Regions from separate parts of the Streptacidiphilus monticola genome, predicted to be linked through region 1. Evidence: riboswitches for the same ligand, from Rfam matches in the RefSeq annotation. Region 1 holds a riboswitch; the other holds the start of a gene.
The links. A riboswitch is a leader RNA that binds a small molecule or an ion and turns the genes downstream of it on or off. The one in region 1 is predicted to bind FMN.
Positions count from the first base shown of each region.

Region 1 (3,374 bases):
TGATCACCTCGCCGCGCACGACGCCACCGAGCACATGATCCGTGCCGACGCAGCCAACAGCGCATTCAGGGCGGCCCCAGCCCAGGTGATCCAGCTCGTGCCCGCACCGGTGGCTTGACCAGCGCGTCCCGCCGCCAAGGTCGACCAGTTCCTCGCCCGTCCTGCACGACGGTTCTAGCTCTGCTCCAGCCCGCCGCCTACATCCAGGCCCACACGGTCCCCGCCCTGCTCGCGGCTCGCCCGCAGCCCGCCGGACCTGCTAAGGACCGATACAACTTCACCCTCCACGCCGGGTTGGCCGCATCGAGCGCGAGACCCATCCTGCCATTCCACCTGCCTCGTGCGGCCCGGACGGGCAAGCCGAGGAGGCGACGACATCTACGCTCCTGGGATGTCTTTCGGGCGACGACCTTTCCTCCTGACGTCATCCTCGGATCAGGATGCCGACAGTCCATCCCCCGGGTGGGGGACGGCCGGGATCCGTAGGGAGGAGGCGCGCGCGACTGTTCTACGGTGATCATCGCGTCATGATCGAGGTTCCGAAATCTTGCGCGCCGCCTCCCCGTTGGGCGGTGTGGTCCGCGTACGCCGCAGCCCTCACCACGGTCCCGTCAGGAGTGTGGCGAATCGCGCTGGCTCTCGGCCTTCCGGTGGGTTACCCCGATGAGGTGCTCAGACACGACTTCGGCATTCCCGGTCGGGGCGTGGTGAGCCTGGTCGGGCTCAGCCTGGTCACCGAGGCGTTGGCCCTGCTGACCTTTGGTCTGGTCAGACCATGGGGAGAGGTGTTGCCCCGCTGGATTCCGCTCATCGGCGGTCGCCGTGTGCATCCGCTCGCGGCCGTGGTGCCGGCCGGCCTGGGTGCGGTGGCACTGACCTATCTTTGGAGCGGCTTCGTTTTCTGGTGGAGCGACGAGCACCACCCGGCGATATCTGGCCCCTGGCGCGACATCGTGGGCGCCTGCTACCAACCTCTCGTCTTGTGGGGCCCTTTGCTTGCCGCGGTGACCGTCTCCTACTACCGACGCCGCCGTTGAGCGCTGGCTTCGCCGGGAGCGTCCGGGGACGGGAGACGCGCCATCGGGAGCGGCGCCGCCGACCGACGCCCTCGGCCAGATCGCCGCCGGCGCCCAGGTGAGACGGAACACATAGGAACCACAAGGCCGTTGTGCCATGATCCGAATCGAGTGTTCGCGCGCTCCGGGGTCGGTGAAAGTCCGAGCCGGCGGTGAAAGTCCGCGACCCGGCCGAAGCCATCGGCTGGCTGACCTGGTGGAACTCCAGGACCGACGGTGATAGTCCGGATGGAAGGCAGTGCGCGGCGATTCGCCGGACGACCGGCGTTGGGTTACCGACGCCTTGGGGCGGGCCGGTGTTCGCTCTTCCCCCGGAACGGCGTCCACGCGCAAGGGGTGGGGCATCCTCTTTTCCCCTGCGCGCGGTTTGCCGTCCATCGGGGCAGGGCCGCGCCCCTGTGCGCGGCTTCCCTGTCCCGTGGCCGCGTTCTCTCGCAGACCAGTGCGGCCCACCCGGCGGTCAATGACCGCGGGGCGGGCCTGGATCGCAGGAGAGAGCAGATGACCACAGCACAACCCACCCGCACCGAGCGCCTGGAGAGCGTGGAGCGGGCGATCGAGGCCTTCCGCAGCGGTGGCTTCGTGATCGTCTTCGACGACGAGTCCAGGGAGAACGAAGGCGACCTCATGGTGGCCGCCGAGTTCACCGACGAGAGGGCCATCCGGTGCATGCTGGATCACACCTCGGGGGTGGTCTGCGCGGCGCTGCCCTATGAGCGTTGCGCGGAACTGCACCTGCCGCAGATGGCCGAGGACAATTCGGGGCTGCACGGCACGGCCTTCACCGTGTCGGTGGACCTGATCGCCCAGGGCACCACTGGAATTCCGGCGGACGAGCGCGCCCGCACGTTGCAGGCACTGGCCGATCCGCTTGCCCAGCCGGCGGACTTCGGTCGCCCGGGCCACATCTTCCCGGTCAGGGCGGCGGTCGGCGGAGTGCTCGAGCGCGACGGGCACACCGAGGCCGCCGTCGACCTCTCGCGCATGGCCGGGTTGTCCGGCGTGACCACCATGTGCGAGGTGGTGCGCCCGGACTGGGGCATGGCCCGCCTGGACGACCTGCGCGAGTTCGCTGACCGCGAGGGACTGCCCCTGCTCTCGGTGGGCGAGCTGGCTGCCTACCGCCGCGCGATCGAGTCCTGACCCTTCGGGGGGCTGCGCGCCGGGCCCTACCCGTGGCGCCCGGCGCGCGGCCCGCCCACCCCATGCCTGACCACCCTTGTAGGAGCGCGGACTTGAGTACTGAACTGCCTCTTTACGATACCCCGGACTTCTTCACCGCCTACCAGCGGATGCGCGCTGATGGCGACGGTCTCAACGAAGAACTGGAACAGCCCGCCCTGAGGGCCCTGCTCCCACAGGTCACCGGCCTCGACGTGCTGGACCTGGGCTGCGGCGACGGCGGGCAGGCCGAGTGGCTGGCGAGCGCCGGCGCTCGCTCCGTCCTGGGCGTGGACCCCTCCACCCGGATGCTGGCTCTCGCCCGGGGCCGTGCACATCCGTGCCTGCGGTACCTGCAGGCCACCGCCGAGGAGTTGACACTGCCTCAGGCCTCGCTGGACCTTGTGGTCAGCAGTCTGGCGCTGCACTACGTGCCCGACCTGCCCGCACTGCTGGCGCGGATCGCGCAGTGGCTGAGGCCCGGCGGGCATCTGGTGTACTCGGTGGAACACCCGGTGTGCACCGCACAGCAGCCCATGAACGGCTGGCTGGAGCGCCCGGAGGGAAAGGTGTGGCCCGTCACGGCCTACGGAGACGAATCGGCCCGCACCCAGCGCTGGTTCGACACCGACGTGACCAAGTACCACTACAAGCTGTCCACCCATGTCGGGGCGCTGTGTTCCGCCGGGCTCATCCTGCGTGCCCTGGACGAGCCCCAACCCGGCCCCGATGCACTGGTACGCCGCCCCGACCTTGCCGCACACCTGATCCGCCCGCCCTTGTTGCTGGTGGCCGCCCGCAAGCCCTGCTCCCCCTGACGGGGGAGGGGGATTGTCCCGGTGTTGGAGGAGGGCGCGCGGCGCGATCAGGCATCGTTTCGCGCAGGCCGGCTCCGTGTCCGACGGAGTCCCGCGGCCGATCGAGCGGCAGGTGAGCCATGGAGAGGGGCCGCAACGTGGCGAGAGCCAGTACGTCCCAGGTGCACGGGATCTTCGAGAAGATCGCCGGCTACTACGACCGGATGAACTTCCTGATGACCCTCGGCCGCCACGGGAGATGGTGCCGGGAGGTTGCCGACCGCGTCGCGCCGCCCAGGGGTGGGAAGCTTCTGGACCTGGCGACCGGGACAGGCGTGAT
Region 1 covers NZ_JBHSQJ010000005.1:23,170-26,543, reverse strand. Annotated here, with positions in the region: gene ACFP3V_RS01295 (hypothetical protein) at 1-118, shown strand, start outside; gene ACFP3V_RS01300 (putative quinol monooxygenase) at 1-38, shown strand, start outside; gene ACFP3V_RS01290 (hypothetical protein) at 528-1,037, shown strand; FMN riboswitch at 1,192-1,322, shown strand; gene ribB (3,4-dihydroxy-2-butanone-4-phosphate synthase) at 1,578-2,219, shown strand; gene ACFP3V_RS01280 (class I SAM-dependent methyltransferase) at 2,312-3,055, shown strand; gene ACFP3V_RS01275 (ubiquinone/menaquinone biosynthesis methyltransferase) at 3,193-3,374, shown strand, end outside.

Region 2 (3,374 bases), on a different contig from region 1:
GTCCGCATGGACTCGGTGTTCCGGCCGACCATCTGCTCCAGCTCCAACCGGTCCACGTCCTCACCCACCATGGGGACGCAGATCAGGCCCCGAGCCTCGCGCATCATGAACGCGACCAGCTCGGACGTGGCCAGCTCGGCGGCGAAGACGAGGTCGCCCTCGTTCTCGCGGTTCTCGTCGTCGACGACCACGACGGGCCGTCCGGCCGCCAGGTCGGCGACCGCGCGTTCGATGCGGTCGAGGCTCATGCCGCTGCTCCCTGCGGAAGGGCCGTGCGCTGCCACCAGCTGCGCATGCCGAGGATGACCAGGACGAAGTAGACGACGTAGATCAGACCGGAGAAGGCCAGCCCGCTGTTGAAGGCCAGCGGCACGCCCACCAGGTCCACGGCCAGCCAGGCGAACCAGAACTCGACCCAGCCGCGGCCCTGTGCGTACATCGCGGCCAGCGTGCCGACGAACAGGTAGGCGTCCGCCCACGGGGACCAGGAGAGGTTGTAGGCCTGGAACAGCTCGGCCACGCCCACCGTGCCGACGGCGGTGAAACCCACCAGCCAGGCCCGCTCGGTCCAGCTCGCGAAGCGCACGGCTATGTCGCCCTGGCGCTGCCGTCCGCGCTGCCACTGGAACCAGCCCCACAGCGAGACGGCGATGACGATGAGCTGCTTGCCCACGCCGCCGCTCAGGTGGGCCGAGGAGTAGGCCGCCACCAGCACCAGCCCGGACAGCAGCTGCACCGGCCAGCTGATCACGGACCGCCGCCAGCCCAGCGCCAGCGCGCCCAGGCCGAGCAGGTTGCCGATCATGTCGGACCACTTGATGGACTCGCCGAAGGCGGTGAAGGCCACGGAGTTGAGGTCGTCGATGAAGCTCATGGTGCGTCAGACTCCCGTCGATGCGCTGGGGTTGGCGGCGGTGCCGGTCGAGTGGCCGAGGAGCCGCTCGACGTACTTGGCCAGGACGTCGACCTCGAGGTTGACCGGCTCGCCGGGCTGCTTGAGGCCGAGGGTGGTGTGCGCGAGGGTGGCCGGGATCAGGCTCACCGTGAACGAGTCGGCACCGGCCTCCACCACCGTCAGGCTCACGCCGTCCACGGTGATCGACCCCTTGTCGACCAGGTACCGGGACAGCTCGGCCGGCAGGCTGAAACGCAGCACCTCCCACTGGGGATTCCCGTCCGCGCCGGGCTCGCCGGGGCTGCGCTCCAGCAGCGTCGCGGTGCCGTCGACATGGCCCTGGACCAGGTGTCCGCCGAGGCGGGCGCCGAGCGCCATCGCGCGCTCCAGGTTGACCTTCGAGCCGGGGACGAGCGCGCCCAGCGAGGACCGCTTCAGCGTCTCCGCCATCACGTCCGCGCTGAACTCGCCCGGACGGGCCGCCAGTTCGGCGTCGGTGTCGAGGACCGTGAGACAGACGCCGTTGACGGCGATGGACTGGCCCTCGCGGGCGTCCTGGGTGGTGATCGGGCCGCGCAGGCGAATGCGGGAGGAGTCTCCCAGGTCCTCGATGGAGAGGACTTCGCCGAGCTCTTCGATGATTCCCGTGAACACTGACCCTCCGTGCCTCAAGCGCTGCCTCAGCGCGGGCTCCGGGGGTTCTCGGGAGAGAGACCGCAGACGTGGTGCACGGGCCGGACAGGACGCCCACTGCGGACGCCCGCGCTGCTGGAGCGGGACGGCCGCCGTGGCGGACCACGGCCCGACGTCTGCCGCGCACTGCCTCCCATCCGGACTTTCACCGTCGGTCCAGGAATTTCACCTGGTCAACCGACCGCTGGAGGCGGCCGGGTCGCGGACTGTAACCGCCGGTTCGGAATTACACCGACCCCGGAGTGCGCAAACGTCGTTACTGCTGCCCAACAGTCTGCCACGCCGGACCATTCCCGGATCAATGTGGGCTCGGTCACGCGCCGCTCGCGGCGGCCCCCGGCTGGACGAGTCCGCTCTCGTAGGCGAGCACCACCAACTGCGTCCGGTCGCGGGCGCCGACCTTCAGAAGTGCCCTGCTGACATGGGTTTTGACGGTCAGTGGGCTGACCGCGAGCTGCTCGGCTATCTCGTCGTTGGTCGCCCCGGTGGCGACCAGGGCGACGATCTCGCGCTCCCGGTCGGTCAGCACCGAGAGGGCGGCCGGGTCCGGGCGCGGGCGCTCGGCGGGCTGCTCCAGGAAGCGGGCGATCAGCCCCTTGGTGGCGGCCGGGGACAGCAGCGCCTCACCGCGGGCCACGACGCGGATGGCGTCGAGCAGCACGTCGGGTTCGGCGCCCTTGCCCAGGAAGCCCGAGGCGCCGGCGCGCAACGCCTGGAACACGTACTCGTCCACCTCGAACGTCGTCAGCACCAGCACCCGGACGTCGCCCAGATCCGGGCAGCCGGTGATCTGCCGGGTGGCGCCGAGCCCGTCGAGGCCGGGCATCCGGATGTCCATGAGCACCACGTCGGCCTGCTGCTCGCGGGCCAGCCGCACCGCCTCGTGGCCGTCGCCCGCCTCGCCGACCACGGTGAGGTCGGGAGCGGAGTCCACCAGGACCCGCAATCCGGCTCGGACGAGGGCCTGGTCGTCGGCGAGCACCACACGGACCGTCATCCGCGCGCACCTCCCGCCAGCGCGTAGGGCAGTTCCACGGCGACCCGGAAGCCGCCCCCCGCGCGGTGGCCCGCGCGGAAGCTGCCGCCGACCGAGGCGGCGCGCTCGCGCATGCCGATGATGCCGTAGCCGCTGCCCTCCCCCGGCTGCCCGCCGGGGTCGGCCGGGCCGTCGTCCTCGACCTCCAGGCGCAGCCGGTCGGTGCGGTAGGCGAGCCGCAGCCGGGCCGCACCGGTCCCGGCGTGCTTGCGGACGTTGGTCAGCGACTCCTGGACGACCCGGTACGCGGTCAGGTCCACAGCCGCCGGGATCTCCCGCGGCTCCCCCTCGACCTGCTGATCCACCGTCAACCCGGAGCGGCGGAAGGACTCCAGCAGTTCCGGCAGCCGGTCCAGACCCGGCGTGGGCTCGTGCGGGGCTGCGTCGCTCTCGTCGCCCTGCCGCAACACGGCGACCGTGGCACCGAGTTCGGCCAGCGCCGAGCGGCCCGCCTGGCGCACCTGTGCCAGTGCCTCGCGGGCGGCGTCCGGCTGGCTCGCCAGGACGTGGGAGGCCACGCCGGCCTGGATGTTGATCAGCGCGATGTGGTGGCCCACGATGTCGTGCAGCTCGCGCGCGATGCGCAGCCGCTCCTCGGCGACCCGGCGGCGCGCCTCTTCCTCGCGGGTGTGCTCGGCCCGCCGGGCCCGCTCCTCGATGGCGGCGACGAAGGCCCGTCGGCTGCGCACCGCCTCGCCCACGGCGACCGCCACGGCGATCCAGGCGAAGGCGACGGCGTTGACGGTGCGG
Region 2 covers NZ_JBHSQJ010000020.1:33,216-36,589, forward strand. Annotated here, with positions in the region: gene ACFP3V_RS06625 (bifunctional 3,4-dihydroxy-2-butanone-4-phosphate synthase/GTP cyclohydrolase II) at 1-248, opposite strand, end outside; gene ACFP3V_RS06630 (nicotinamide mononucleotide transporter family protein) at 245-874, opposite strand; gene ACFP3V_RS06635 (riboflavin synthase) at 881-1,549, opposite strand; FMN riboswitch at 1,708-1,838, opposite strand; gene ACFP3V_RS06640 (response regulator) at 1,902-2,585, opposite strand; gene ACFP3V_RS06645 (sensor histidine kinase) at 2,582-3,374, opposite strand, start outside.
Region 2: it holds a riboswitch for FMN, as region 1 does, so the genes downstream of both, ACFP3V_RS06635 (riboflavin synthase) here and ribB (3,4-dihydroxy-2-butanone-4-phosphate synthase) in region 1, are expected to answer to the same signal.